DNA from 2 places in the Embleya sp. NBC_00896 genome. Region 2 is predicted to be linked to the other one. Evidence: riboswitches for the same ligand, from Rfam matches in the RefSeq annotation. Region 2 holds a riboswitch; the other holds the start of a gene.
What was found. Region 2 has a riboswitch for cyclic di-AMP ahead of OG928_RS42995 (NlpC/P60 family protein). Riboswitches for the same ligand answer to the same signal wherever they lie in the genome.
Positions count from the first base shown of each region.

Region 1 (15,512 bases), on a different replicon from region 2:
CCGCGACGATCACCGCTGCCGCGCCGAGCACCGCGAACAGGCCGGGCCGATGCGACAGCGACAGCCACGCGGCGATCACGATCAGGCCGCTGAGCACGAACATCGCGCGGTACGGGCTGCCGTTGGGGATGTCCATGCCGTGCCAGAGCTTCTGCGTGGGCTCCCAGACGTAGGACGCGCCGACCAGGACCAGGCCGATGCTCCAGCTCGCCCGCACACGTTTGGCCAGTGCCTTGTTGAACGGCATGGTCAGCACGAGCAGGAGCGCGAACGTGCCCACGAAGAACTTGGGCGCCGTGATCAGCGGACGGGTGGCCGGCAGCATCTGGGTCAGGTACACGTCGCCCGGAATCGCCTTGAAGAGCGACATCGGTGCGGGCTGCGCGTCCTTGCTCGCCAGGTACGACGGCACCAGCAGCGGCAGGGTCACCATCACCCCGACGCCCACCGCGGAGATCGCGCGGACCGCGCGGTCCGCGCGGTGTCGCCAGGTGACGTCCTCGGCCATCGTCCGGACGGTGAAGAGCACGCCCGCGCCGATCGTGGCCATGATCGCGGTGTAGAAGTTGCCGCCCCACGAGAAGGCCACGAACAGCGTCGCCCAGACCCACCTGCGGCCCTGAAGACACCACTCCACCGCGATGCACATCAGCGGGAACGACGCGAGACCCCACATCCACATCGGGTCCGGCGACGCGTCGTCCAGCGCCCACGCGCACATCCCGAAGCCCGCACCGAGCACCGCGCGCTGCCACCACGGCCCCTGCGAGATCATCCCGAGGTAGCGGGTCATCAACGCGGCACCGAGCGCCATACTGAGCGGCGTGATCAGGAAGACCGCGAGATCGATCTGGTCGCGGGGGAAGAGGGCCACGAACCACGAGAACGGGTTCATGAGATAGGTGTAGAAGTCCGGCAGGTAGCCCGTGCCGTAGGCACTGTCCCAGTTGAAGAAGAGGTCACCGGACGTGCGGCCGTGCACGAGGTCCCAGAAGTGCGCGTGGAACGGCACGAACTGGTTGGCGAGGTCGTTGATCGCGCGGGAACGGGACCCGAACGGGGAGGTCCCGCGCACGGCGCAGGCTGCGCAGTAGGACGCGAAGGCGAGGAACGCCGCGAGCAGCGGGCCTCGCGCGGCGTACACGATCCGGCGCGTCCGAGGCCCGAGGAATCGACCGCCGGCGCCCGAACCGGCGTCGACGACATCCCCTTCGTTCCCGGGGGCCGTGCCGGCCTGATCGACTTCTGCGGTGTGCGCCAAGACCTCTGTTCCCTTTTCAGACATGTCCGCGTATCGGCGGAGACTCTCGGTGACCCTCGGTCCGGGGCGGGGCTCTTGCCCCGTGCCGGAGCCCACCTTCCCCAAGGTCATACTGTAGAGCCCCCTCGCATGGATGGTTTCGGTCCGCGTGGCTCGTGCTCGGATGCGGCAGCTCGCTCGAAGCCGGTATCCGCACGCAACCGGTGGGGTTGTTCACGCGTGTGACCACACGAGTCCCGGAAAGAAGAAGGGTGCCCACCCATGCCGATGCCGTCACCGACTCGACGGGGGATGCTCCTCACCGCCGGTGGCGCCGCCGCCGCGGCGGGACCGCTGGCCTGGTGGCGACTGAACGAGCGCGAGGCACCCCGGCGCAACCGCTCGCGGGAGAACATCGCGAGCAAGAAGCCCGCCCCCACGACCACCTCGGCCTCGGTCATGCACGTCATCGCACACGCCGACGACGACCTCTACTTCATGAACCCGGACCTGCTGGCCACGCTCGGGCCGGAAGCACGCAGCGTGACCGTGGTGCTCACCGCGGGCGAGTCCGACGGGCGCAACTTCGGCCGTGACGACCCGCGGCGCACCAAGGGCTCGCCGGACCGGCCCGGCTTCACCGGGGCCCGACAGAACGGGGCGCGCGGCGCCTACGCGCAGATGGCGCTGGGCGACCGCAAGGCGCGGTGGAAGCGCGAGCGGCTCGACACGCGAGGCGCGGTGGCCGAGCTGAACACCCTGGTGGGCGCACCCAACGTGCACCTGATCTTCCTGGGCATGCACGAGGCGGGGATGATCACCGCGTTCAACCGGACCAGCCTGCGCGGGCTCTGGGAGAACATCCTGCCCCGCCTGGGCACGCTCCCCCCCAAGGGCGGCCCGGTGACCACCGCCTCCTCGTACACGCGCGAGTCGCTGCTCCAGACGCTCACCGACCTGATGGACCACTTCCAACCGACGCTGCTGCGGACGCTGGACCCCGACCCGGAGACGAGTCGGCAGGGCCCCGACAACGTGCTCACCCCGGACGACCACCAGGACCACACCACGGCGGCCCTGTTCGCCCTCGAGGCGCTGCGCCGGCACGAGGAGGCGGCCGGCACGAGCGGCCCGCCCACCGTGGTCGAGTCCTACCGCGCGTATTGCAACGCGCACTGGCCGCACAACCTGGGTGCCGAGAGCTTCGGCCGCAAGAAGCGCGTCCTGGAGACCTACGGCTGGGTGGACGGGTGGGACTGCGGCGACGCGGCCGGTTGCGGCGACCGCAAGGTGGGTTCGCAGGTCGCCGTCTACAACTGGGCCGAGAGCACCTACCCGCGCTACCCGGGGACGTCCAACTGGACCCAGGTCGGGCCCAACGGGACGCACTACTCGTTCGCGGTGCTGGACGGCCGGGCAACGGTCTGGACGGCCGGCGCGGACGGCGTGTGGCAGAAGGGCACCGGGCTCGCGAGCGGCATGATCGCGCCGCGCCTGGAGGTGCTGCGGCACAAGGACGGCCGGCTCCAGTTGTTCGCGCTGCGGATGGGCCTGGCGGCCGACCCGCAGGCCCAGCGGCGCGAGATCGTCACGAGCGTGCAGGGCGCCGGCGGCTCGTTCGGCTCGTGGACCTCGCTCGGCGCACCCGACGAAGGCGACCCGATCGCCGCTCGGGAGACCGGGCTGCCCACGGTGGTCGCGGACGGTGCCGGCCGGCTGCGCCTCTTCGCCCGCAACCGGGTCCGCGGGCTCAGCGAGCGCGTGCAGAACGCCGACGGCTCCTGGCAGCCGTGGCGCGCTCTGGGTGGTGTCGAGATCCAGGACGGCGTGTCCGCGGTGACCCTCAAGGACGGTCGGGTCGAGGTCTACGCCTCGACCCGGACCGGCATCGCCCGCTGGACCCAGAAGCGCACCGGCGATCCGATGACCCTGGACTCCTCGATGCCCCACCCCGCCCCGGGCGGGCCGCCGACCGCGTACGTCGAGCCCGACGGCCGCGTCGCGCTGCTCACCCGACAGGCCGACACGGCGCGTATCCTGTTGTATCGACAGACCGCCCCCGGAGCATCGTGGGGCAAGGCCGATCCGCTCGATCTGGGCGGGCACGGCGGCACGGGCGCGCCGGCCGCCGTGCGAATGCAGGGCAGTGACGGCTTCCTGTTGGCCCACCGCAACGACAAGCTGGGGGTCAGCGTCGCGCGACTGCCCTCCACCCCGACCACCGCGCCCGAGTGGACCGACCTCGGCGGGCAGTCCGTGCACCTGCCGGCCGTGACCGTCGACGCCGCCGGCCGAGCGTTGATCACGACGCTCGGTCCGGACGGGAGAATGTCGTCCACCCGACAGGAACAGCCGCGCGCGGGAGCCGGATTCGGCGCCTGGACGCAGGCTCCGATCGGTTGACGCACGGGTTTTTCCGTCCCACTCCGAGGGCCCAGGATGGAGCCGGGACGTGCAACAATGATCGACGCTCGGGCGAGATGACATCTCGAACGTCGTCGCCTCCTCCCGGGATCATCCCGGGGGTGGGTGGGCTCCCCGACCATATGGTTGCGACCAGGGCGCGGCCTGTGTCTTCAGACGAGAAACCGGTGAAGTCGATGCTCTTGTCTCTCGTGGTGCCGTGCTTCAACGAAGAAGCCGTCCTCTCCACATTCCACGAGACGATCCGCGAGGAACTGAAGGACATCGGTGCCGACGTCGAGATCTGCTACGTCGACGACGGCAGCTCCGACGGCACCCTTCGCATCCTGCGCGAGTTGGCCGCGAAGGACCCGGCCGCCAAGTTCGTGTCGTTCAGCCGCAACTTCGGCAAGGAAGCGGCCATGCTCGCGGGCCTCGAACAGGCCACCGGCGACGCGGTCGTGATCATGGACGCGGACCTCCAGCACCCGCCGGAGCTGATCCCGCGCATGCTGGACCTGCACCTCAAGGGCCACGACCAGGTGATCGCGCGGCGCAGCCGCGAGGGTGACAAGCGCTTCCGCAGCTTCCTGAGCAGCTCGTACTACAAGCTCGTCAACAGGTGGGTCGACGTCGAACTCGTGGACGGCGTCGGCGACTTCCGACTGCTGTCGCGCAAGGCGCTGGACGCGTTGCTGTCGATGCGCGAGTACAACCGCTTCTCGAAGGGTCTCTACTCGTGGATCGGGTACGACTCGGTCCTGTTCGAGTACAAGAACGTCACGCGTGAGCTCGGGCAGACCAAGTGGAGCTTCGGCAAGCTCCTCAACTACGCCCTCGACGGTCTGATCTCGTTCAACAACCGACCCCTGCGCGTGGCCATCTACTTCGGCCTGATGCTCTCGGCGCTGTCGCTCGTCTACACGATGATCCTGGTCGGCATGGCGATCGTCCAAGGCGTCCAGACCCCCGGTTACATCACGATCATCGCGGCGGTGACCGGACTCGGCGGTCTGCAGATGACGATGCTGGGGTTGATCGGCGAGTACATCGGCCGTATCTACTACGAGACCAAGAACCGGCCGCACTACCTGGTCCGCGAGAGCACCGAGGATCACCGCGTCCCGGTCCCGCAGACCGCCGCGGCGGTGTCGATCCGGGAGACCTCGGCCGACATGTTCCCGCGGGGGGCGGGTCGCTGATGCTGCGTCAGGCTTTCCGGTTCGCGCTGGTGGGTGTCGTGAACACCGGCACCTACTACCTCATCTACCTCGGGCTGCGGGAGATCATCCCGTACCTGCTGGCGCACGTCTCGGCCTTCGTCCTGAGCATGATCGGCTCGTTCTTCATGAACACGTACTTCACCTATCGGGTGAAGCCCACGTGGAAGAAGTTCCTGCTGTTCCCGCTGACCAACGTGACCAATTTCGTGATCACCACGGTCGGCGTCTTCATGCTCGTCTCGTGGGCGTCCATGGACGAGCGGATCGCGCCGCTCGTGGCCGCGGCCGCGGCCATCCCGGTGACCTTCCTGGTGTCGCGCAAGGTGATGATCCCGGGTACCGAGCCGGAGCCCACGCTGGGCCGCGCCGATTCGACCCCGGTGTCCTGATCCCGTAACGGATGACCGACAGGTTCCGCATCGCACCCGTTCGTCCACCGAGCCGAGCACCGCTTGTGGCTACGCTGATCCCATGAACTGGCTTGTCACCGGCGGCGCCGGATACATCGGGACTCATGTCGTGCGGGCATTGCTCGCGACCGGCGAGAACGTCGTGGTGATCGACGACCTCTCCACCGGAGCGCGCGAGCGCGTGCCGAACGGCGTGCCGCTCGTGGTCGGCTCGGTGCTGGACCGGGCTCTGCTCGACGAGACGTTCCGCACCCACGCCGTGGACGGCGTCGTGCACATCGCCGGCAAGAAGCGGGTGCCCGAGTCGGTCGACCGACCGCTCCACTACTACGAGGAGAACGTCGAGGGGCTGCGTACGCTCCTGGCGGCCACGGTGGACGCAGGTGTCACGCGCTTCCTCTTCTCCTCCAGCGCGGCCGTCTACGGCATGCCGGACGTGCACCTCGTCGACGAGGAAACGCGCTGTGCGCCGATCAATCCGTATGGCGAAAGCAAGCTCGTCGGAGAGTGGCTGATCAGGGCCACGGCGCGCGCGCACGGCATCTCGTACGCCTCTCTGCGCTACTTCAACGTCGCGGGCGCGGGCGCGCCGGAGCTCGCGGACGAGGGCGTGTTCAACCTCGTGCCCATGGTGTTCGAGAAACTGACGGCGGATCGGGCACCGGTGATCTTCGGCGACGACTACGACACCCCCGACGGGACCTGCGTCCGCGACTTCATCCATGTCGTCGACCTGGCCGAGGCGCACGTGGCCGCCGCGCGCCGACTCGCGACCGATCCGGAGGCCGGGCTCGTCCTCAACGTGGGACGCGGCGAGGGTACGTCCGTGCGCGAGATGGTCGACCTCATCCAGGAGGTGACCGGTCTGCGGGACGTGGCTCCGGTGGTCCAGGCGCGGCGGGCGGGCGACCCGGCCCGGGTCGTGGCGAGCGCGGATCGGATCGCCGCCGAACTGGCCTGGAAGGCCCGCCTCGACACCTCGGACATGGTCGAGAGCGCCTGGGCCGGATGGCAGGCGCGGAGCCACTGAGCGGCCCCCTGGAGGCACGTCGCGGCGCCGGCGGCAAACCCGCCGGCGTTGTGGCGCGAATCACTCGGATCCCGTGTGCGAAACCGCGTCCCGAAGGGCATGGCGGACGCCTCCACGACGCTACGCGCGATGCGCATGTGACGAACGGGATGTAGGTGATCGTTCCCGGACGATCTCCACGTCGAACGACCAAGGACCTTTGTCACTCGATCCGGGACCTTCCGCCACGGAACGCCAACTACGGTCCTTTCCGTAAGGGACCATCTACTTTGCGCTCAACCCCAATTCGGACAATCGACGTCTATCAGACACAGACTTGTGATCTTCGGTGAGGCCTGCTTAGCGTTCCCATCGTCCGTATCCCACACGGACCCCGATCGCCGGTACGCCGAATCCTGTCGCCGGCCGTTCGGGAGGCTGACGAGCACCACACGACAGGAGCGGGGGAACCACAGGTGAACCGCCGCGAACGGCCTCGATCGAAGCGATCGGGCGCCGCGAACGGCTTGGGGTGAAGCCACGTCCTTCGGGATGTGGCCGGGCTATCGATCTCCGGCCCGAATCCGACAGCTCACCTCGTAGGCGTGGGAGAGGATCCAGCAATGCTGTCCGGAACCGGGCGTCATCGCCGCCGCAGTCACAGCAGGACCACGCGTCTGATCGCCGCGGCGGGTGTCGCCGGCGTCGGCGTCGCCATGCCGATCATCGGCGCGGGTTCGGCTCACGCCGCCCCCGTGAGCACGTGGGACAAGGTCGCCCAGTGCGAGAGCACGAACAACTGGAAGATCAACACGGGCAACGGCTTCTACGGCGGTCTGCAGTTCACGCAGAGCACCTGGAGCGAGTTCGGTGGCAAGCAGTTCGCCCCTCGCGCCGACCTGGCCACCAAGGACCAGCAGATCGCGATAGCCGAGAAGGTGCTCAAGAGCCAGGGCCCCGGCGCCTGGCCGGTGTGCTCGATCAAGGCGGGCCTCACTCGCGGTGCCGCCGCCCCGGACGTGGACACGTCGGCCGGCAAGACCGCGCCGAAGACGGCCCCCAAGGCCACCACGGCCACTCCGAAGGCGGAGACCCCCAAGACGGCGCCGAAGACGGTCGCCGCCCCCAAGGTCGAGGTCAAGACCGAGGCCCCCAAGGCCGACACCGCGCCGAAGACCGAGACGGCCCCCAAGGCCGACTCCGCCGCGACCACGTCCTACGTCGTGGTGGCCGGTGACACGCTCTTCAAGATCGCGGATGCCGCACACGTGCCCGGCGGTTGGCCGAAGCTGTACGAGGCCAACAAGAGCGTCGTCGGCGGCAACCCCGACCTGATCTTCCCGGGTCAGAAGCTGTCGGTGTCCGGCTCGGCCGCGACCACCACCAAGACCGAGGCCGCCGCGCCGAAGATCGAGGTGAAGAAGCCCGAGGCACCGAAGGCGGAGACGCCCAAGACGGCGCCGAAGACCTCGACCACCAAGGCGGAGACGCCGAAGAAGGCCGAGTCCAAGCCCTCCGCGTCGACGACCACCGAAAAGGCGTCGGGCTCCTACGTGGCCCCCGTCTCCGGCGGCTCGCTCAGCGCGAGCTACGGCACGGGCGGCTCGCGCTGGTCCAGCGGCAGCCACACCGGCCAGGACTTCGCGGTCTCGACCGGCACCACGGTCCGCGCGGTCACCTCGGGCACCGTCGTCTCGGCCGGTTGGGGCGGGGCGTACGGCAACGAGGTCGTCATCCGCCACGCGGACGGCAAGTACACGCAGTACGCGCACCTGTCCTCGATCTCGGTCAAGGCCGGGATGAAGGTCCAGACCGGCCAGAAGATCGCGCTGTCCGGCGCGACCGGCAACGTGACCGGCCCGCACCTGCACTTCGAGGTCCGGACCACGCCGAACTACGGTTCCGCGGTCAACCCGATGACGTGGCTGCGCAGCCACGGCGTCAACGTCTGATCCGTCCGATCCATCGGCGGCCGAGCCGCCCTTGCTTCGCGACACACGGCGGGCGTCCCCTTCGGGGGGCGCCCGCCGTTCGCGTGCCCGACGCGGCCGATCGCTCAGGACAGCCGGGCCGTGCGCAACGAGCCGTCCGGCCCCAGCCAGCAGGCCACCGCGTGCCCCGCGCCGTCGAGTGCACCGGTCGGTCCGGCCGCCGCCGGGCGCGTGTCCAGGACGAACGGCGCCCCGGTCCCGCCGACCGCGACCGGCCGGCCGTCGGTGTCCCGGGTCAGGGTGAGCGGATCACCGGCCGGCCCCGGCACCCGGGACAGCGGCTCGTAGCCATTGCCCGCCGGGCCTTCGCCGGCCGCCGGCCGCCACGTCCCCGCGTCGCCCTCGACCACGCTCGCGATCTCCGACGTGCCGGCGCGGCGGTACGCGACCTCCATCCGGCCGTCCGCCCGTACCACCGGCGCCGGGGGCCCGGTCGGGCGGTCGGCCGCGATCGTGCGCGGCGCGCCCATGCGATCGCCGGCCTGCTCCCAGTACCGAATGCCCTCACGGGAGGTCCCGAAGACGGCGACCCGACCGTCGGGGCGGGTCACCGCGACCGGACCCTCGACGATCTCGGCGCCGCCCAGATCCCGCCACGGGGTCCAGGCGTCGCTCCCCGCGGGCAGGTACCGCGTGCTGATCCCCTTGTCCCGGTCGCGGGCGAACAGGTGCAGCCCGCCCGCCCCGTCGGCCCGCACCACCGGCGTGCCGAGCCCGCGTTCGCGCACGTCGCCCGCCGGGTTGCCCAGGCTCGTCCACGGGCCCAGGTCGCCGCCCGGCGCGCGCTCGGTCGCCGTCACCACGTCGAACCGCTGCCGGTCGCCGCGCCCCGCTTCCCCGATCCGCAGCGCGAACACCCGGGTGCGGCCGTCCGCCGACCGCACCAGGCCCACTCCGGGCGCGAGTTCGCCGTCGCCGGGTCCCGGCATCGAGCGTGGGACCGCGGACCACGCCGGGGCGCCCACGGCCTCCTGGTCCCAGCGCGCGATCCGACCGCCGAGCACCGACCAGGCCGACAACCGGCCGTCGGCCCCCAGCACCGGCCGCGGACCGGCGTCCGGGAAGCGATACGTCGTGCTCTGCGGCCAGTTGGTGCGGGGCGCGGTGTCCCGCACCTTGAGGTCGCCGCAACCGACCGTGCCGGGGCAGTGGTGGACCCGGTCCGTCCAGCCGTACACGCGGATGATCGCGTCCTTGCGCTCGCGGGCCCCGGGCGCGAGGTTGTGCGGCCAACGCTCGTTGTAGTAGCCGCGGTAGGCGACGGCCACCGCCGGCCGCGCCGGTGCGTCTGCGTCGTAGCGCCGCAGTGCCTCCCACGCGAACTGCGCGGCGGCGGTGTGGTCCTGGTGGTCCGAGACGCCGCCGTTGTCCGCGTGCGCCGGGTGCGCCTTGTCGTGCGTCTGCCGATCGGGGTCGGGGTCGAGCGTGCGGACGACGGTCGGCGCCTGGGCCCGCATCAGGTCCGCGAGCGAGTCGATCAGGCCGTCGCGGGTGTACGTGTACGGCCCCCCGGCGGGCTCGTCCCGCGGTGCCAGCGTGTCGAGTTCGCGTTCCTTCCCGTTCCACAGCGTCCGCAGCCGCCCGTCGGCGCCGATGCCCTCCTCCTTGCGGGTGTTGAGGAACACCAGCTTGACGTTGGGGGCGCCGACGAGGGTGTCGAGCTCGGCGTGCGCGCCGTCGCGCAGTCGGACGCTGTGCCGCTCCCACGCCGCGGCGCGATCCCCGAGCGCCATGAACGCGTAGGCGGCCCGCGAACCGTTGTTGCGTGCGGCGGCGTACGCCTCCGGATCGGGGCGCCCACCGGGTCCGTTGCGCCCGTCGGCCTCGCCCGCGGTGAGGAAGACCGTGACGAGGTCGGTGCCCACCCGCACGGCCTGGTCGACGTCAGGGTTCATGAAGTACAGGTCGTCGTCCTGGTGGGCGACGATCTGCATGACCGCGCCGGACGCCTCCGGGCGCGGCGCGAGCGCCTCGATCCCGGTCGCTCGGGTGGGCGAGTGGTACGGCGGCGAGCCGAAGGGTCCGGTGAGTTTCACCACCGTGACCGTGATCGCGACGGCCAGGACGCCGACCACGGCGACGAATCTGCCGGTCCCGGGGATCATGGGCATGTCGGGGGCGATCCTTCCGAAGCGCGGTCACAGACGGACCACTTCATCATCGCCGGTCGCCCTGGGCGGGTCGTGACCGCCGTCGCGGCGCCGCCCGGGCCCGAGCGTCGCCGCGACGGATCCTCGACCCCGCCGGGTCGCCGACTCCGGTGGAGCGTCAGCCCCGACGCACGGAACCCGAGCCGGCCCCACGGGGCTTGGTGCCCGCGGGCAGCCGCGGCTGCGGCGCGGTGCCGGGGACGGCGGACTTGGCGGCCGGGGACTTGGCGGCGGCGGCCTTGTCCGGCTCGGCGAGCGGGCTGCCCGCGCCCGAGTCGTTGTTCGCCGAGCCCGGGCTGCGGTCCGGCAGCGACTGCGCGCCCTCCGGGGTCACCCGGGTCGCGCCGATGTAGTCCGGCTTGTCTATCGGGCCGAACTTGATGACCGTCCCGGTGTACGGCGCGTGGATCATCTGGCCGTTGCCGACGTACATCCCGACGTGGTGGATGCTGCGCGGGTCGCGCAGGTCTGTGGCGAAGAACACCAGGTCGCCCGGGAGGAGTTGGTCGCGCGAGGGGTGCCGCCCCGCGTTCCACTGGTCGTTGGCCACCCGGGGCAGCTTGATGCCCACGGTCTCGTAGGCGGCCTGGGTCAGCCCCGAGCAGTCGAACCGCCCGCCGTCGGCCGCCGACCCCTCACCGCCCCACAGGTAGGGCGTGCCCAGCTTGGTCTGCGCCCAGTTGACCGCGCCGGCCGCGAGCGCCATCGGCTGCAGCGGGGCCTTGACCACGCCGAAGCTCTGCTCCAGGGAGCGGATCGCCTTGACGTAGTTCTGGGTCTCCTTGTACGGCGGGATCCCGTTGTACTGCATGACCCGGTAGGCACCGGCGTTGTAGGCCGCGAGCATGTTGTTCGTGCGGTCCCCGGGGACCTTGGCCACGTACTTGGCGAGCGAGCAGTCGTAGCGCGCCGCCGCCGGGATCGCGTCGTCGGGGTCCCACGGGCTGGTCTTCCCGTCGCCGTCGCCGTCCGTCGCCCACTCCGGCCAGGTGCCGGGCATGAACTGCGCGATACCCTGGGCACCGATGGGACTCAGCGCGTTCGGGTCGAAGCCGCTCTCCTGGTACAGCTGCGCGGCGAGCAGGGCCGGCGAGATCTCGGGGCACAGCCGCCCCCACTTGTCGATCGCCGGTTGGAACTGCGCGGGCACGGTGCCCGCCGCGAGTTCCATCGTGGTGCCGCCGGTCTGGCTGCCGGACGCCGACTGCATCGCGCCCACCCCCACGGTGAGCAGACCGACCAGGCCGAACGGGACCGCCAACGCGATGCCGCCGGCCACCCAGGCTTTGCTCATCGCACGCACCCCCGATTCTCTGCGACCGGGACGGGCCGCAGCGGACACTCCGTGTCATTGTGCGCGCCATGATTGCTCAGCGCAATCACCCGTGATACACACAGTGAGCAGACACACTTGCCGAGGTGGTAGCCCGATCGGCTTCCCCACAGCACAATAAACGAACGACACACTCCTTCCGTCGAATGGACGGGAGGCCATGAAAAGCCCAACCTCGGGGGCGGTGAACAACGTGTTTCTTGGCGAAGGCAATGGCGACATCAATACGATCATCGGCGGGATAGCTCCGGACTGGGGCCCGTTCGCGAAACTGGGCGCCGAAGCCCGGATCATGGTCGAGGTGATCATGGCGATCGCCCTGCTCCTGTGCCTGGCCCTGGCGATCTGGGGCGCGGCGAAGCAGCGCATAGGGGCGACCGCGATGCGTGACACGTTCAGCGCGGAGCAAGGCAAGGGCCTCATCATCGCCGGCCTGACCGGTGTCTTCATCATCGGATCGCTCGGGACGCTGTTCACGATTGTGTACGGAATGGCGATCTAGAACGGTTCGCACCCTGCCGTCCCCAAGGTGGCGAATCCCGTGGTGTTTTGTCCCGGGCGCGGCGCACTCCGGTGCGCCGTGCGCCCCGAAAACGGAATGCCCCATTCCGCATTCGAGGCAAAGCAGCAATTCCGGTTCCTTTACCGGACAATCGAGCCTGTGTTCACGCGACAGCGCGGTGCCACCGGAATGACCTCCCGTCTGGGAAGATCGTTCCGGCTGCAACCGAACCCGGCGGCGCTCCGCCCCCGGGGACTGTGTTGTGCGCGCAGGTCGTCCGTATCTTCCGGCCTGCCGCGGTAAGGGGGGACAGGCCATGAGCGACGAGGAACCCGTCACGCGCACCCGCCTGCCCAGACCCACGTCCTCACCGGAGGGTCCGGAGCCCAGGCGCAACCCCATACTGTCCGGGATCGGCGTCGTCGTCGTGATCGCCGTGGTCATCATCTCCCTGCTGTTCGCCGCGAACCGGTCCGAGGACGGCGAGGGTTCCGACGCGAAGGACACCGGGTCCACCTCCGATACCGGCCCCCAGGCGTCCGCCGGACCGCCGCTGTCCGCGGCGCAGGTGCCCGAGCGGACCGAGTCCGGAGTGCCCGTCGGCTACCCGCAGACCGCGGAGGGCGCGCAGTCCGCCGCGGCGAACTTCGTGGTCGCGTACGGCTCAGACCGGATGTTCCAGGCGAAGCCACGCGCCGCGATCATCGCCACGATCACCGACCCCGCCGTTGCCGAGGGCCTGCTCGTGCGCGCCGACCAGGTCTTCCGCTCGCAGACCGCGACATTCGGCCTCCAGGCCGACGGGACTGCGCCAAAAGGACTGACCTTCGTGTGCCGCACCGTGCCGATGGGCACCAAGTCCATCGCGTACACCGCGACTTCCGCCACCGTGGAAGTCTGGAGCGTGGGCGTCGTGGGCCTCGCGGGAACCACCTCCACCAAGCCGGTGGGCGAAGCGTGGAACACCACCACGATGCGACTGTCCTGGGTGAACGGCGACTGGAAACTGGTCGAGTTCAGTCAGAAGGAGGGACCGACTCCGGTCGCCGGGCTGCAGGTTCCGTCCGGCGCCGAAGACATCGCCAAGGCCGACCGGGAGTTCGGGGAATTGCGCCATGCACGCTGACGGAGAACACGGAGAACGCCGCAGCTTCCGCAACCGATTCCTGGCCGTCGGCGGGTTGCTGACGACGGTCCAGGCCGCCGTCGTCCTCGGCGCCGCGGCCGTGTCCGCCGAGCCCTCCCCCGGCGCCACACCCACCGGCACGCCGGCCGCCACCCCCTCGGGCGGCAAGCCCGAGTGCGACCTGCTCACCGGCCCCGCCAAGGACATCTGCAACAACGGCGGCCCCAGCGCCCCCGGCACCGGCACCCTGGGCACGGTCACCGACCCGCTCGGTTCGATCGCCAAGGGCTGTGCCGAGGCGGCCACCTGGATCATCGACAAGCTCGCGGGCGCGGTGAACGACACCACGCAGGTCGACTTCACCAACCCGGGCTTCCTGCGCCAGTACGCGGTGGTGTTCGCCGCGTCGACGTTCCTCACCCTGATCCTGTGGATACTGGCCGTCGCCAAGCGCGCCGTGCGCGGCGTGCCGATCGGCACCGCGATCAGCGAGGCGGTCGGCTACCTGTGGCTGGCCGTGATCGCCTCCGCGTTCACGCCGCTGATGCTCTACTTGGCGGTCTCGATGACCGACGCGATCACCGCCGCGATCGCGACCGGCACCCAACAGGACACGAACAAATTCCTGGGCGGCTTCTCGAAGGCGCTGGATCCGGCGAGCGGGCTCGGCGGCGGTCCGGTGATGCTCATCTTCGTGTCGCTGCTCTCGATGGCCGCGGCGGCCGTGCTGTGGGTCGAACTCCTGGTCCGCGCGGCGATGTTGTACGTCGGGGCGATCCTGGGCACGGCGGTCTACTCGGGCCTGGTGGACAAGGCCATGTGGCACCACGTGCGGCGGTGGGCCGGGATCATGATCGCGGTGCTGCTCGCGAAGCCGGTGGTGGTGATCGTGCTCGGCCTCGCCACCGCGGTGACCTCGACGGGTGGCCAGAAGGACGCGTTCTCCTCCGTGCTGTCCGGTCTCGCGATCCTGTTCCTGTCCATCTTCGCGAGCGTGCTCATCTACCGATTCGTGCCCAACTTCGGCGACGACATGGCGTCCCTGCACAGCAGCCGCAAGGCCATGCAGTCGGCCGGCCCGGCCTCGATGGTCAACGGCCCGGCCACCTACGTGAAGCAGGGCATCCAGGCGCACGCCTCGCGCGGATCGAGCGGTTCCGGCTCTGCCCCGGCGACCGCGAACGCCGTATCGTCGGGCATTGCGGCCCATGGCACCAGGGGCGGGGGATCGGGCGGCGCGCCGGCACCGGCCCCGCCTCCCCCGGCCAACCCCGCAGCAACGCCTCACGCGAGGAACGGTAACGAGTAATGACGACGCAACCGGCCGCCCGCCGCCGGACCTTCCTCATCGGCAAGGCCAAACCCACGGCGGTCATCGGCAAGAACCGCGAACCGGGCGAGATCTTCCTGATCATCGCCGCGGGCGGACTCGCCCTGCTGTGGGGCCTGGTCGTGCCGATCCTGGTGGTCCGCGTCCTGGGCCTGGTCGGCTTCCCCCTGCTCGCGTTCGCCGCGGTGTACATGCCGTACAAACGGCGCACGTTCTACAAGTGGTGGGAGATCAACCGGACGTACAAGCGCACCCTCAAGCGGGGCGCGAAGTATCGCTCGGCGGTCACCGAGGCGGGCACCAGGCTGACCGGACAGGGTGTCGCGGTGGGCGCGCCGCCCGGGGTCGGCCGGGTGACGTGGTCGAGCGTGCCGTTCGGGCCCGACGACCTGACCGTGATGCTGCACCTGGAACGGCGCACGGTCACCGCCGCGATCGAGATCGAGGGCCCCGGAGTGGGGCTGCGCGACTCGGAGGACCAGGAGGCGCTGGTCGAGCGGTTCGGCACGCTGCTCAAGCACGTGGCCAACGGCGACGGCTTCGTGACCCGGCTTCAGGTCCTGGCGCGTACGCTGCCGGCCGACCCGGACGCGCACGCCAAGGACGTGGCCCGGCGCGGCGACCACAACGCTCCGGCGTGGGTCCAGGACTCGTACGAGCAGCTCCAGTCGATGGTCTCCACGTCCTCCGAGCAGCACCGGGCGTACCTGATCGCGTGCATGCACTACACCCGCGACCTGGCCGCCGAGGCGAACGTGATGGGCAAGGGCGACAAGGGCATCGGCGTGGTGATGG
Region 1 is NZ_CP108776.1:3,395,365-3,410,876, forward strand. Features, by position in the region: gene OG928_RS15395 (YfhO family protein) at 1-1,261, opposite strand, end outside; gene OG928_RS15400 (PIG-L family deacetylase) at 1,523-3,643, shown strand; gene OG928_RS15405 (glycosyltransferase family 2 protein) at 3,841-4,845, shown strand; gene OG928_RS15410 (GtrA family protein) at 4,845-5,255, shown strand; gene galE (UDP-glucose 4-epimerase GalE) at 5,338-6,306, shown strand; cyclic di-AMP (ydaO/yuaA leader) riboswitch at 6,683-6,904, shown strand; gene OG928_RS15420 (transglycosylase family protein) at 6,909-8,237, shown strand; gene OG928_RS15425 (PIG-L family deacetylase) at 8,342-10,387, opposite strand; gene OG928_RS15430 (NlpC/P60 family protein) at 10,545-11,720, opposite strand; gene OG928_RS15435 (hypothetical protein) at 11,920-12,261, shown strand; gene OG928_RS15440 (hypothetical protein) at 12,578-13,387, shown strand; gene OG928_RS15445 (hypothetical protein) at 13,377-14,696, shown strand; gene OG928_RS15450 (SCO6880 family protein) at 14,696-15,512, shown strand, end outside.
Region 1: it holds a riboswitch for cyclic di-AMP, as region 2 does, so the genes downstream of both, OG928_RS15420 (transglycosylase family protein) here and OG928_RS42995 (NlpC/P60 family protein) in region 2, are expected to answer to the same signal.

Region 2 (15,512 bases):
CGCCGGGGTCAGCGACGTCTTCCTCTTTTCGCACGGCTGGAACAACATCTTCGCGCAGGCCTTGGCGCGGTATCGCAGCTTCATCACCGGGTTCATCGATCAGCGGCAGAAATTCGCCGTTCCGGTCCCACCGGACTACAAGCCCCTGCTGATCGGCGTCATCTGGCCCTCCACGAGTTTCGTCATGCCGTGGGAGGCGGGCCCGAAGATCGCGGCCGACCCTGATCCCGACGGGGCGGGGGCCCGCCAGATCGAGGAAATGCTCGGCCTGGTCACCGAGTCCCTGGATCCCGAGGTGGACCGGGAATTCATCGAGCTGGTGGACGGCCGGGCGGTGATCGACTCCGACGCCGCGCTGCGTGCCGCCGAGATCGTGCTCGACGGATTGCGCGCCGAACACGACCCGGACGACGGCTCGCCGCCGCCGACCGCAAAGGAATTCCTCGCCGTCTGGGAGGCATTGGACGGCGGCGGAGACGCGGCCCCACCCGCCGACCCCAACGAATTCGGCACCGCACACCGTGCCGAGTCGGGCCTGCTCGTCGCGGGGGGCGGGTCGTTCGATCCACGCAGCCTGTTGCGTACCGCCACCGTGTGGAAGATGAAGGCGCGCGCGGGTGAGGTGGGGAGCAACGGAGTGGGTCCGCTCGTGGCGCACATCCTGCGCGAGAGCGGGGTCCGGCTGCACATGGTCGGCCATTCGTTCGGCGCGAAGGTGTTGCTGTCCGCGCTCGTGTCCGCCGCCCCGAACCGTCCCGCGCGTTCGATGCTGCTGCTGCAAGCCGCCATCAACCGCTGGTGCTTCGCGGCCGACGTCGCCGGCACCGGACGCCCCGGCGGCTACCACTCTGCTCTGGATCAGTTGGAGCGGCCACTGCTCACGACGTTCTCCGCGTTCGACGACCCGTTGACCAAGGTCTTCCATCTCGCGATGCGCGGAAGTCAACTGGGCGAGCCGGGCGTCGCCGCGATCGGCGACCCCGAACTGTACGGCGCGCTCGGCGGATTCGGTCCCGCCGGGGTGGAAGGGATCTCCGCCCGGCGGACCGCGGCCGTCCCCGGTCTGGAGCGCTACGACCTCGGTGGCGGGCTGCGCCTGATCGCCGTGGACGGCGGAATCGAGATCGACGGCGAGCCCGCCATCGCCGGACACGGCGAGGTCAGCAACCCGGCGACGTGGTGGGCCATGCACGCCCTCGCCCGGCCCGACTGACGCGCAATGGGAGCGAACCGCGTGAACCGCCCCGACATGAGCGAATCGTGCGAACCCCGCGAACCGCGACTCGAAACGCTGCCCGCCCGGCCGAGTCCCCGGCGGCGCGGATTCGCGACCGAATCGAAGGAGTCGTGATGGCCGAGGCCCTCATCGAGAGATGGCGCCTGGCAGTGCTTCGGGTGCGGCTCGACCTGGCAAGCTCGTCGCCGATGGTGACGGCCGAACTGGTCGGATATCCCTCGACGGACGCGCACACGTACTGGCGGGCCGAATTCGACTACGGCAAGTTCGGGCTCTCCGAGGGCACCGGGCCCCCGAGCCGACTGGACGTGCCCCGCGACCTGGTCGACGGCGTCGCACGTTGCCTCAACGCGGACTTCAGCGCGAATACGGCGCTCTGGTTGCGGCTGATCCCGCCGTACGGCCACCTGGGGGCGGTGCCGTGGGAAGGCGCCCTGGTCCCGACCACCGGCCGCCCACTGGTCCGGGTTCCCGATCGGCTGCCGCCGGGCTCCGACCCGGGGCGGGTGTGGACCGTGGCCATCGCGGTGTCCGCGGCGCCGGACGCGCCCTGGGTGGCCGGATATCTCTCGTCGTTCGTCTCCTCCCTGCGCACCTCCGTCGCGGGCGGGGTGGACGTGCACGTGTTCACCGAGCGAGGCGGCGAACAGGCGTTGCGGGCGCTGTTGCAGCGGGGGTCGGACGAGCCGCAGGTGCATCTCCACGACCCCGGCGAGGCCATCTGGTTCGACCGGTCGGGGACAGGACCACAGCTCCAGGTGTACGACGGAAACGCGATGGGGGGCTCGTTGGGGACGGGATCGCAGCTCGAGGTGTACGACGGCGACGTGCGGAGGTTTAGATGGTCTATCTCGGGTCGGGCGTCGGGGACAGGACCACAGCTCGAGGTGGACGACAACCTCGATGCGCAGCCGGCCCCGGGCCGGCTGCTGTGGGGGGACTGGATCGCCGCGGGGCTCGCCGGGCGTGCGGTGCGGGCGCTGCACATCGTCGCTGACGGCGCGTTCGATGGCAACCGCCCGGTCTTGTCGGTGAGTTCCGATCCCGCGGTGCCGACCCGCCGATCCGATCAGGCGTACGTGACCGCGGACCGGGTGCGGCGCCTGGCCGACCGCGTCGGCGCGTCCGTGTTGTCCTTCGGCTCGCCCCCGGACAATCCGTGCGACTCGGCCACCCGGATGATGGCCGCCCACGTCGGCCTGCGGCGCGCGGGGCCGACCTTCTATAGCGCGCTGCCACTGGATCCCGCCGGATACGCGTTGGCACGGGCGCACGCGTTCATCGCCGCTGCCCCGGGGTCGCTTCCGATACCGCGTGATCCCTCGCTGTTCATGTACCTCCAGCCCGAGTTCGTCCAAGCCGCGCTCCAGGACCCGTGGCCCGATCCCGACCGGCCCGGGCAGGCCTGGCTCAGTGGGCGAGCGCCGATCGGCGATTCGGCCACCAGTGGCGAGATCCTGCCGAACGCCCTCGGTGCGGCCGGCGGAGAGCAAATCACCGCGCGCTACGCGGACGCGGAGTCGGTGCCGATGTGGGTCGCCGCGGCCACGCGCTACATCGAGAACCAGGTGGCCGCCCTGGTGCGGACCGCGGGCGTTCCGGGCGAGACCCCGGACGCGAAGCAGGCCTACGACCTCGGCGTCGGACAGGCCATCGCCGAACTGCGTGCCCTGGTCGACGAGCGGATGCGGGAGTCGTGATGCGTACCGTCCTTGGCTTCGAACCGTTCGGGGACGGCACCGTACTCAAACTGCGGGAGGCGCCCGTCAACATCCCGGGGCTGGGTACCAACGAACTCACCGACGTCACCGACCCCGGCGGCACGATCACCTCCCGCGGCGAGGCCCTGCTGGAGCGACTGCGCCAGCATCCGGTGGTGAGCCAAGGGCTGAACGTCGCGCTGGCGCAGCCGCCGACCGCCCGACCGGAACCGCTGTACCTGCACATGGTCTCCAACCAAGCCGATCAACTGCCTTGGGAGCAACTCCGGGCAGAACCACAGGGGTTCATCGCCCTCGATGCCCGCTGGCCGATCGCCCGCATCGCCGCGATTCGCAGCCCCGTCGATCGCCGCACGTTCACCCCGCCGTTGAACATCGTCGCCGTCCTGTCCGCGGCCCAACGCAGTGGCGTGCCCCAGCTCCAGGCACTGCTGGCCGCCACCGCCCTGCCCGATGCCCGCGCGGTCGATACGCATCTGCACGTCATCACCGCCGAGCAGGCCGTGCTGAAGGCCGTGGAGTCCGCCGGGCGATCCGACGTCAGCGTCGAGCAGATCGCCTCCACCGCCCCCGAACTGGCCAAGCAGATCACCGGTGCCAAGCCGCACATCATCCATCTGCTGTGTCACGGTGGGGCGAGCGGCGGTGTCCGTACGCTGGCCTTCGCGCACACCGCCGACTTCGTCGACGACGAGACGCTCGTCGGCTCCGTGCCGTTGAAACTGCCCGATCTGGTGGTCGCGCTGGTTCCGTGCGCGCCGTGGCTGGTCGTCCTCGGTGCCTGCCAGACGGCACAGGCCTCGGAGACTCTCGCGCCGGCACACGAACTCGTCTCGCAGGGGTTGCCCGCCGTCGCGGGTATGCGCAGGTTGATCGACCTCAACGACACGGACCGGTTCTGCGCCGCCCTGTATCCGGAGGTGCTCGCCACCGTCCGCATCGCCGTGGCGGACACCAGGGAACACGAGATCGACTGGGCCACGACCTTCACCGCGCCGCGCCAGGCGATGGCGCAGGTCGACCCGACCCGGACCGACGCGTGGTCGGACCCCGTGCTCTACGTGCAGGACAGCCCGCTGCGGATCCAGCGGATCGACAAGGCCTCCGCCCCCGCCGCCGTCCGATCGTTCGACATGGCATTCCTGCAAGGGCAGCTCGACACCTACGAACGGTTCCGCGCGATCCTCGACGCGGCCACCACCGACCTGGCCGTGCTGACCTGGGTCCACGCCCGAATCGACGACCTGCGGTCTCGACTGGCGGGTGGGAAGACATGACGCTGCCGGCGGAGATACAGCTCAACGCCTGGACCGGGGACGAGGTCGCAACGGCCGCCTTGGACGACGACGCGACGCGCTGGGGCGCCGGGAAGCGCGGCATTCCGCGCTCCCAGGCCGTGCTCCCCTTCGGCCCGCCGGCGGATCCGAGGGACTGGCGTTCGCCCGACGTCGGCTACGGAATCCTGTTGCCGGACAATACCGATCCGAGTCTCTCCGACGCCGCGAAGGCGGCCGGCGAGGATGCCGCCGCACCGGTACGCGAGCTGCTGGCGGCGCGGCCGGGCACCGTGGTGCTCCGCTGGAGCCCGGACCTGCCCGACCACCTGCTGCGCAGGTACTTCGCGCAGGACGCGGTACAGGAACCGGCCATCGGGTTGTCGGACTTCGGGGTCGGCCGGGGCCGTCTCCCGAGGTACGTGGCGATCATCGGCGGCCCCGAGGTGATCCCCTGGTCCGTGCAGTACGCGCTGGGCACCAGGCACCTGGTCGGGCGCATCCCCCTGTCCGGGGACGCCCTCGCCCACTACGTCCGGGCGCTGCTCGCGGACTGGAACGGCGCCCAGGCCCGTCCCGATCGGGCGATGTCCTGGACGGTCGACCACGGCCCCACGGACATCACCGCGTTGATGCGCGCGGTGATCGCCGCACCGCTGGCCGCGCGGCTCACGCCGCCCCCGCTCGCGGAGTTCCGCGATCTCACCGCGGCCCAGGCCACCGGCGCCGCGCTGGTGAGCGCGTTGTCCGAGATCCGCCCCGGCCTGCTCGCGACCTCCAGTCACGGCCGCACCGGACCGCTCGGGAACCCCGCCGAGATGAGCGCCGCGCTCGGGCTTCCGGTCGACAGCACTCACACCACCGTGGCGCTGCGGACCCTGTGCGACGGGATGCCGGGCGGCTGCGTCTGGTACGCCCAGGCGTGCTGCTCGGCCGGCGCCGCGGGCGAGAGCTTCTACGCCGGGCTGCTTCCGGTGGGAACCTCCGCCTTCGCCACGGTCGATGCGGTCGCGAGCCTCGGGACGATGGTGGCGCCGGCGGCGCTGGAACTGCTCGGCCGCGAGAACCCGGTGCGTGCCGTACTCGGGCACGTCGAACCCACGTTCAGCTGGACCCTCCAGGTCGACGACACCGGGCAGGGTCTCGGGGGGCGCCTCGTCTCCGCCCTGTCCGCGCATCTGTACGCGGGTGAGCCGCTGGGCCTGGCCCTGGCCGAATACCGAGCCGACGTGGGCGAGTTGCACACCCGCTGGGCCCGCCTGAGGGAGACCCTGGCCGGCGGCGACACGTCGGTCCGGGAGACGCTGACCAGACTGCGCGTCTCGGCACTCGACCGGCAGAGCCTGGTCCTGCTGGGCGATCCCACCATCGCGTTCCCGGCGTTGACCCATGGTGGGCAGTGATCGCGTCGGCCACGACGGATGTGTTCGAGTCGCCCGCGGGCGCGGACGGGTCGTTGGCCGAAATCGTTACCTCCGACCTTTCGGGCATACGAGATATTCAGTGTCAGTCGGGAAATTCGCTTCTTGACGGGGAAGTCCGGCGGCGGGAATCTTGGCTGCCCTCATTCGGGGGCCGCCGTTCCGGTTTGTGGGGGGAACGAGCCGATCTTCGGCCCGACCGCGTGATGTGGTCGCGCCCCGGGGGCTCCTCGCGTCCACTCCGAGACGGCGCGCCCTTGTGGGTCACACTCGATTACTGCCACAGAGGTGCCTCAGCATGACTTCCCGCTCCACGGCCGCCCGGTGGGCCGCCGTGCTCGCCGTGCCGTCGCTCGTCCTGTCCGCCGGCATGGCGCCCGCGTTCGCCGCCGCCGACACGTACAGCATCGGCCTGCACCAGAAGCTCCCCCTGACGGCCACCGACCCCGGCGTGGAGCGGGGCGATTGCCCGGACACGATTCCCGCCGACAAGGACGGCTGGCACTTCGTTCTCCCCACCAACGACGCGGTCTTCGTCAAACTGACCGTGACGTTCGCGCCGGGCGGCCAACAGGTGGTCACCGTCTTCGGTCCCCCGACCGGCAAGCACGCCTACGTCGCCTCGGCCGCCGGAGCCAAGCTCACGTCCGCGGTCGCTGAGGTCAAGGGCGGCAGGGTCGCGTGGTTCAACCTGTCCCACGCCTGCCCCGCCACCCCGCCGACGAGCACGCCCCCGACCACCAAGCCGCCCACCAGCACCCCGACGACGACAGCTTCGGCCTCCACCAAGCCTCCCACGGCGACCACGAAGCCCCCCGTCCCGAGCACCCCGGCCACCTCACCGTCCGGCTCCCTGACCCCGTCGGCCTCCGTGTCGGCGTCGGCGAGTGCGACCGCGTCGGTCGCGGCGACGGCGACGGCACCCGCGAGCACGGGCGGCGGCGGATCCCTTGCCCAGACCGGCGCGGTCGCGCTCGGCGGGCTGCTCACCGCCGCGGCAGCCCTGGTCGGCGGCGGCTACCTGTTGCGCCGCAGGCGCGGCGGCAGCCACACGGCCTGACAAGTTTCACGCCCCGGGGCCCGGATCGCACCACGCGGTCCGGGCCCCGGCCACGTCGACGACACACCGCAACTCCGTTGCGGAATACGCCCTTCCTACGAGTCGATCCCCGCCAGTGGGTCGGACCAGATGTCCAGGGGCACGAAGCCGGTGCCGTGGCCGTCGGGGCCGACGACGCGGCCCATGCGCTTGACGACCTGGATGGTCATCGCGCTGTCGAGGACTCCGAGGCGGGGGAAGCGGCGCGACCAGTCCACTTCGAGGGCGGGGGCGTCGCTCGCGCGGCGCAGCCACACGACGACCACGAGGTTGGCGGTGCCGGTGACGGCGCAGCACATGCGCACGTCGCCCAAGGCCGTCAACCGGGCGGCGGTCTCGTCCAGTTCGGCGGCGGGGACGCGGAGCCACCAGGTCATGCAGACCGGCCAGCCGGTGAGCGAGCGGGCCACCTCACAGCGGAATCTGGCCTGGCCGGAGGCCACGAGGCGGGACAGTCGGCGGGCCACGGTGACGCCGGTGGTGCCCAGGCGGCGGGCGAGTTCCGCCGTGCCGAGCCTGCCGTCGGGGCCGAGTTCGAGCAGCAGCGCGCGGTCGTCGTCGTCGAGTCCGCGGGCGGCCGACGCGGGCGGGAGCGGCGCGGTGGCCAGTTGCTCGCGTTCTCGCCGGTCGAGGGCTCGCAGCCGCCACGAACCCGAGTCCTTGTAGAGCCGGATCGGCAGCTGGACGCGGATGCCGGTGATGCCGGGCACGGCGGGCAGGCGGACCTGGAGGTATTGGGCCAGGGCGTCGGCGTCGGCCGCGATGGCGGTGATCAGCAGGTCGCGGTTTCCGGTGAGGTACTCGATGTTGACGGCGTGCGTGTGCCGGGCCAGCGCGGTGGCGACCTCCGGGATCCGGCCCGGTGCGACCTGCACCTCCACCAGCGCGACGCTCGTGGCGCCGAGCGTGCCGGGGCCGCCCGGATGGCAGGTGATCCAGGCGGCGCCGGTCGCTTCGAGGCGGCGCCAACGGCGCGCGAGCGTCGCGGGGTCGACGCCGAGTACCGGCCCGAGCCCGGACCACGTCGCGCGCGGGGCGAGTTGGAGGGCGTGCACGAGCGCGAGGTCGAGTTCGTCCAGCGCGTCCGGACCGTGCGCCGCTTTCGATTCCCGCATGAGCCGGGCCTTTCGGGAGGTGTTCCGGCATCCACGATGCCATCCCGCGTTCCGCGGCAAGGCTGGCGGGGGTCGCGGGGAGCCCACGTGACCACCCGCCTTCCGGCCCACGACTCCAGCGAGGACGTACGGTGAAACTGCTGCGCCACCATGACGGGACGATGTTCCGTGACCTGAACCACAACGGCACCATGGAGCCGTACGAGAACCCGGGCCTGCCGACCGAGCAGCGGGTCGCCGACCTCCTGGCCCGCATGACGTTGGCCGAGAAGGCGGCGCTGATGTGCCACGGGCGCGTCAACGCCCCGCGGCCGGACGCCTTCCCGGCCGGATCCGACGCGATCACCGAGCTCGGCATCACCCACTTCCTGGTGATGACCGCCCCGGAGGTGGCGACCATGGCCCGCTGGAACAACCACCTCCAGGACCTGGCCGCCGCCACCCGCCTGGGGATCCCGGTCACGCTGTCGTCCGACCCCCGCCACGGGTTCGGCGACAACCCGGCGGCCGCGCACACCGGCGGCGGGTTCAGTCGCGGGCCCGAGCCGATCGGTCTGGCCGCCACCGGCGACCCGGAGCTGGTCCGCGAGTTCGCGGCGGCGACCGCGCGCGAACTGTGTGCCGTGGGCATCCGGGTCGCCGTGCACCCGATGGCCGACCTGGCGACCGAGCCGCGCTGGGCGCGAGTCGGCGGAACGTTCGGCGAGGACGCGGAGTCGGCCTCCCGCATGCTCGCCGCCTATATCCGCGGTATGCAGGGCGAGACGCTCGGCGCCGAGAGCGTCGCCTGCATGGTCAAGCACTTCCCCGGCGGCGGCCCGGTGGCCGGCGGCGAGGACCCGCACTTCGCGTACGGCCGGTTCCAGGCATATCCGGGCGGCAACCTCGAATACCACCTGCGCCCGTTCGCGGCCGCGCTGGAGGCCGGAGTCGCCCAGGTCATGCCGGGGTACGGCATCCCGGTCGGCACCGGCCTCGCCGAGGTCGGCGCGTGCTTCAACCGCGATGTGATCGCCGGGCTGCTGCGCGGCCGATACCGCTTCGACGGCGTCGTGTGCACCGACTTCAACCTGCTGGCCGGCATGAACATCCCCGGCCGCGGCTCGCTGCCCGCGCGCAACTGGGGCGTCGAGCACCTCCCGCTCGCCGAGCAGGTACGCATGCTCCTGGACGCCGACGTCGACCAGTTCGGCGGTGAGACCCGTCCCGAGCTGATCATCGAGGCGGTGCGCTCCGGCGCCGCCACCGAGGCGCGGATCGACGCCTCGGTCCGCCGGATCCTGCGCGACAAGTTCCGTCTGGGCCTCTTCGACAACCCGTACGTCGACCCGGAGGCCGCCGAGGAACTGGTCGGCCGCCCGGAGACCCGCGCGCTCGCCCGCCGCGTCCAACAGCGTTCACTCGTCCCGCTGTCGGGGACCCCGGTCGGGTTCGGCCCGGACTGCGCCCTCTATGTCGAGAACATCGACCCGCGCGTGGCCGCGCGCTACGGCGCGCCCGTGCAACGCCCGGAGGACGCCGACGTCGCGGTGGTCCGCCTCGACGCCCCGTACGAGCAACGCGAGGGCCTACTCGAACGCTACTTCCACGCGGGCTCCCTGGAATTCCCTCCCGCCGAACTCGAACGACTGCGCGAGCTCGCCGCCACCGTTCCCCTGGCGGTCTGTGTCGCTCTGGACCGGCCCGCCGTACTCACCGGGCTCGCCGACTCCGCGCTGCTGCTGCTCGCCGACTTCGGTGCCGAAGACGACGTCGTCCTCGACGCCGTCTTCAACCGCACCCCGGCCACCGGACGCCTCCCGTTCGACCTGCCGTCCTCCATGCGCGCGGTCGAACAGTCACGCGAGGACGTCCCCTTCGACACCCGCGACCCGCTGTTCCGATGCGGCCACCCCGGCCCGCCACCGATCGGCCCGAAGCACCTGCCGGAAGGCGCGGACGCCACAGCGGGGCGGCGGGGCGGCGGGCCGAGCACCGAACACCGGACTCCGGGCGACAGCGGCCCCTGAAGCCTCAGCGAACGAACCCCATGAACGAAGACCGGAAGGACGACAGCGCGCCGAAGGACCCGGCCTCGACTTGGCGCTCTACGCGCGACCGATGGGCTTAACCGGGTCGAACGGCCGCGTAGAACGGCATCGAGTCGACCGGCGCGATGGTCACGTTCTTGCCCGGCCGCGGGGCGTGCACGATCTGACCGTTGCCGATGAAGATGCCCACGTGCGAGTTGTCGGGGTAGTAGAACACCAGGTCGCCCGGCTTGAGCGCGCCCTTGGAGATCCGCGGACCGTCGTTGACCTGGGTCAAGGTGGTGCGGGTCAGCTTGACGTTGGCGGCCTTCCACGAAGCCATGGTCAGCCCCGAGCAGTCGTAGGAGTCGGGGCCCACACCCCGGGGCACGTACGGCTTGCCGATCTGGGCCTTCGCGAACGCGACCGCGGCCGCGGCCCGGCCGGACACGGGGACATCGTTCGCCGGCGGCGGCGTGTCCGGCTTGGCCCGCGAGCTGCGGTCGGTGTCGTCGCGCGAACCGGGGCCGCTCGCGTGCTTGTCCGAGTTGAGGATGTCGTCCTGCTGCTTCTTGTCCAGCGTGTTCAGCAGCCGCTGGGCCTCGGCGAGCTTGGTCTGGATGTCGGTCTTGTTCTTGTTCAGCTCGGTCCGCAGCTTCTCCAGCTCGGCGAGCTGCGAGGATGCCTCGGTGCGGTCCTGCTGGAGGACTCGGGCCTGCGCCGCGATCTGCTTCAGCTTGGCGGCCTGCCGGCCGTCGAGCTGGGACATCATCTGCGACTTCTGGAGGAAGCCCTCGGGGTCGCCGCTGAGCGCGAGCGAGAGCGACGGCGGCAGGCCGCCGCTGCGGTACTGGTTGGCCGCGAGGACACCGATCTGGTCGCGCAGGGCGTTCAGTACGGCCTGTTCCTCGGTGATCCGGGCCTGCGTCTGGTTCGCGTTGCCCTGCTGCTTCTCGATCTGCTCCTCGACGCCGTTGGCGGCCTCGGTGGCCTTGATCACGTCACTGTGCAGCTGGTTGACGCGTTCCTTCGTCTGCTGGAACGACTGCGCGGGATCCGCGCTCGCGGTGCCGGCGAAGGTCATCACGCCGGTCATCGTCGCGGCGGCCGTGACAACGGTCGCTGCGGTACGGACGGCGGTGCGCGGCTTGGGCTTGCGGTGCTGCCCGGGTCGACGTTGGGACGCCACTGGCGGCGGGTCTCCTTCCTCGGCCGCCTACCGGGTTAGCTGACGGGTTCGGGCGGAAGAAGGCGCCCTACGGTGCCGAAGCACCGATTCACCCCAGGGACTGCGAGGGTCCCCGGTTCCGGCTTCGCGTCCCGACGACAGCGGTTACCCACCGTCACCGAAACTCGTCCCCGAATTCGGCGGAGGCGATCGTGTCGACCGGGGTGGTCAACCTCGAACCGATCACCTGTCGCGAAACAATAGTCACAGGCGTGTCACGACCATCACCACGGACTTCTGCATTACCAAACCTTTACCAATATCATCGTTTACTTTTCCGCGTATCACGGGAAAAGCACCCGGATTCCCTAAAGTCGATCTTGAGCCGTTTTGGCAACGATTGGTCGCGAGGACCCGCCGGCAGCCCAACTCCACAGACTTCACTGAACGTGAGAAATAAACCGGCTGCGGATTACGAGCGGCGAACGAGGTTGCAAAGCTCGCCGTCCCTGGGTGTCACACTGCCGGGAAGTGGTCTCGCTCCCGCTGTATCCGCCGCGCTCACACAGCTCGACCCAAGGGAATCAACGGGTGTCCGATCTGGACTTCTACGCTCACGTCGCCACCCGCTCCGACGTGCTCGGAGCCGGGGCGGGAACCGACTTCGGCCCCGAGGACTGGGAGAAGGCGGTGGGACCGGGCTACCTCGATGTCCCCGGGGGCGGCTCCCTGAGGCGGGAGTACGGACTCGTGACGGTCAACTTCCTGCCGGACTCCCGAGGGCGCATGTCCTGTTTCGGATTCGGCGTGAAGGTCCACCGGCTGATGCACGACCGCTCCCCCGACACGGTGCCACCCGCCCTCTCCCGAAGGTACGGGACCTTCGCGCCCCGGGCCCGATTCGAGGAACTGCGCAACGCCGTCCTGGCCCTGGGGCACACGGTCGAACTCGAGGACGAGACGATCGACATGAACCGCTACCGCGTATCGGACTCGGGCACCCGCATCTTCGTCATCACGGACCCCGACCCCTACGGAGACGGCGACCACGACCTTGACGACCCGGACGAGCAACAGGTGGGCGACATCTGGTCCCTCGACATCTCCCCCACCTGGTGGGAACCGCGGTAGCCGGTCGCTTCCGTCCGGGCCCGATCCCACGGCTCGGCCACAGGTTCGGCCCGGGGACGGCGGTCGACACCAAGGTGGCCGCAAGAAACGTGATCATCCGCGTTCGAGGGCGATGCCCAGAAGCCCGAGCGGGGGCGCGCCCAGGTTCAGCAGCGCGGCGTGGAAGCGCGGCAGCGAGAACGCCGGCCCCCACTGCCGGCGGGCCTGCTCCCGCAGGTCCACGACGGCGAACTTGCCCCAGGTGTAGCGGCCGTAGGTCGGATCGAAGAGGCCGCGCTGGGCCTCGTGCAGAGCGGCCGGGCCGGCCAGCGCGACGTCCTCGGTGAACCTGCGGGCGGCGTCGTTGATGGTCATCTCGCCGGTGTGCAGCCCGATCGCGCACGCGAAGCGGGTGACCCGGCGCAAGGCGTCCTGCGCGACGGCGACGGCGAACGCGGGGTCGATGCGAAAGCCCTCCTCCAGGGCCATCTCCTCGCAGTAGTGGGCCCAGCCCTCGATGAAGACCTCCGAGAGCACGGTCCGCCGCACCTCGCTGGTGGCCCGGCGCATGGCCCGGCCGTGGCTGAGGTGTCCCGGGGCGACCTCGTGCACGACCATGTTGGCCATCAGGTTCCGGCTGAAACCGGTCCGCAGCCATTGGTCACGCTCGGTTGCCGACCACGCGTCGAGCGGAAGCGAGACGTGGAATCGGCCGGGCGCGTCGGCCTCGTTCGCGGCGGCCCAGGTGGCGCCCGCAAGGGCCCTGCGCTGCGCCTCGGGCATCGGCAACACCTCGACGAGCACGTCGTGGTCCGGAGCCAGGTCGTGTTCGGCGACCCACTTGACGGCCTCCTCGACCAGCGCCCGGAACTCGGTGATGACGCCGTCCGTGTCGGGGTGATCCTCCTGTAGGGAGCGGATCGTGTCCGCGATCTCGGCACGCGGATCCAGCCGCCGGCAGGCCTGGTCGCGGAGCCGGCGCAGTCGGTCGCGCTCGGCGTCGACGCGGGTGGTCATCAGATCCAGATCGATGTCCAGCGCCTCGGCCGAACCGAGGAGTCGGGCCAGGTTGCGGCTGCCCAGGGCACCCAAGGGTGGACCGTCGACGACGGCCCGCTCCAGGTGCCGAACAAAGCGCCCGACCGCGTGGCGCGCGGCGTCGTGTACGGGACTCGAATCGGGCCCGACGAAGGACGCCAACCCACGCGCGAGCGGGAGGGTGGCGGCGGCCAGTGGAGCCGGCACGCGATCGAGTGCCTCGATCGCCGCGTCCACGCCCTCCGGCCAGCGCGCGAGGTGTGCCCGTCGCGCGGCCGCGCGTTCCGGCGCCGGCGCGTATTCGCGGTCGTAGCCGGACAGGTCGAGATTGTCGATGTGCCACACGGGATTGCTGCGGTGCAACTCCAGTTCGCCCAGGCGCACGCGCAGTGCCCGCTCCGCCGCGCTCGCGAGTGCCTCGTCGTGCGGGTCCGGGTAGCTCGGGGTTCCGGGCGGTCCGCCGAGCGCGGCGAGTGCCCGGTCCACGCCGGCGGGGGACAAATCCTGGATCGTGCCGTCGTACTCGTGCCGGCCGGCGCTCTCGCGGGCGGCGAACACGGACGCGTCGCATATGGCGGCGAGCCGGTCATCCAGAGGTCGAGCCGTACCCATGTGTTGCTCCAGTTACTGTGGCGCTGTGCTGACGACGACCAGCCTGCGGGCAACGCCCCTCTTCGACACGGGCCAATAGGGCCGGAGGTGGACCGGATTTCACACCCGACGCAGCCGATGGAGGTCGACGACCTCGTCGGGTTGCTCGGCGACTGGACCTCCGGCGAAGGGGCGCTCTACCGCAGGCTGGCGACCGCGACCACGCGGCTGATCGCGGACGGCGCCTTGCCCGCCGGAACGCGGCTTCCGGCCGAGCGACGGCTCGCCAAGGCACTCGCGGTGAGCAGGGCCACGGTGGTCTCCGCATACGACGCGTTGCGGGCCGCCGCACTGGCGGAGAGTCGACGGGGCAGCGGGACGAGCGTCGCGCGCCGTCCCGACCTGCCGGACGCCGCCGGGGACGGGCGGGTACGGGGCGGTCAGGCGACGGCGCTGCTGCAACGCATGGTCTCCGGACCGGGCGACGTGATCTCGCTGGGGCACGCGGTCGACGGTGGCGGCCCCGATTTGGCGAGCGCCCTGCTCGATCTGGTCCGCGAGGACCTTCCCGACCTGCTCCGCGACGCCGGCTATCACCCGGCCGGTCTGCCCGCGCTACGGGCGGCGATCGCCGCGCATCACACCGACCACGGTCTGCCGACCGAACCGGATCAGGTCCTGGTCACCACCGGCGCGACCCAGGCGATCGCTCTCGCCACCCGGCTGTTCGTTCGCCGGGGAGCGGCCGTCGTGATCGAGTCTCCGAGTTGGCCGGGCTGTATCGACGCCTTCCGGGCGGCCGGCGCGCGACTGGTCGCGGTCGGACTCGACGACGAGGGGGTACGCGTCGACCTGCTCGCCCGGGCCTTCGTCGAACATCGGCCCGCGCTGCTGTTCGTCATGCCGACCTATCACAACCCCACCGGTTCGTTGATGTCCGAGAGCCGGCGACGCCGGGTGGCCGCGCTGGCGGGCGAGTACGGCGTCACCGTCATGGAAGACAGCGCGCACGCGGCGGCGACGGCCCCCGGAGAGGTGCCCGCGCCGATCGCGGCGCACGCGTCGGGCGGGCGGGTACTCACGGTGGGGTCTTTGTCCAAGGCGGTGTGGAGCGGCCTGCGGATCGGGTGGGTTCGCGCGCCGCGGGCCACCATCGAACCGCTCGCCCGGCTCAAGGCCGGATCGGATCTGAGCACGCCGCTCCTGGACCAGGCGCTGGCCGCCCGGCTCCTGCCAGGGCTGCCGGCGCTGAGCGTCGAGCGCCGTGCCCTCATGCGACACCGGCTCACCACGTTCGAGCGACTGCTCGCCGAGCGGTTGCCCGACTGGCGCCCCCATCCGCCCGCCGGCGGGTCGGTGCTGTGGGTCGAACTCCCACCGGACACCGACGCTCGCGTCTACGCCCAGGTGGCCCTGCGCCACGGTGTGGAGGTGGTCCCCGGTGCCGCCATGGACGCGACCGGAGCGCACGACCACTTTCTCCGCGTCCCGTTCGCCTTCGACGACGAGGTGCTGCGGCGAATCGCGGACCGCTTGGCGGCGGCCTGGGTGGAATCGGCAGGGAATTGACGGGTTCGACGGAACCCGCGCCGGGTCGGCGATGTACGTCGCGAGTGTGCGCGACACGAGCCGGTCGCATTGGCCTGTGCCCGGATCTCGACGTGAGCGTCATGAGCGCCGTGAGCGGTCCCGTACGGAGCCGGGCCCCGCCCGGACGCGGCGGATGGGC
Region 2 is NZ_CP108777.1:2,138,890-2,154,401, reverse strand. Features, by position in the region: gene OG928_RS43030 (hypothetical protein) at 1-1,213, shown strand, start outside; gene OG928_RS43025 (hypothetical protein) at 1,351-2,937, shown strand; gene OG928_RS43020 (CHAT domain-containing protein) at 2,937-4,235, shown strand; gene OG928_RS43015 (hypothetical protein) at 4,232-5,635, shown strand; gene OG928_RS43010 (LPXTG cell wall anchor domain-containing protein) at 5,952-6,713, shown strand; gene OG928_RS43005 (AsnC family transcriptional regulator) at 6,809-7,867, opposite strand; gene OG928_RS43000 (glycoside hydrolase family 3 N-terminal domain-containing protein) at 7,999-9,876, shown strand; gene OG928_RS42995 (NlpC/P60 family protein) at 9,974-11,065, opposite strand; cyclic di-AMP (ydaO/yuaA leader) riboswitch at 11,075-11,212, opposite strand; gene OG928_RS42990 (hypothetical protein) at 11,636-12,175, shown strand; gene OG928_RS42985 (DUF885 family protein) at 12,269-13,804, opposite strand; gene OG928_RS42980 (PLP-dependent aminotransferase family protein) at 13,922-15,352, shown strand.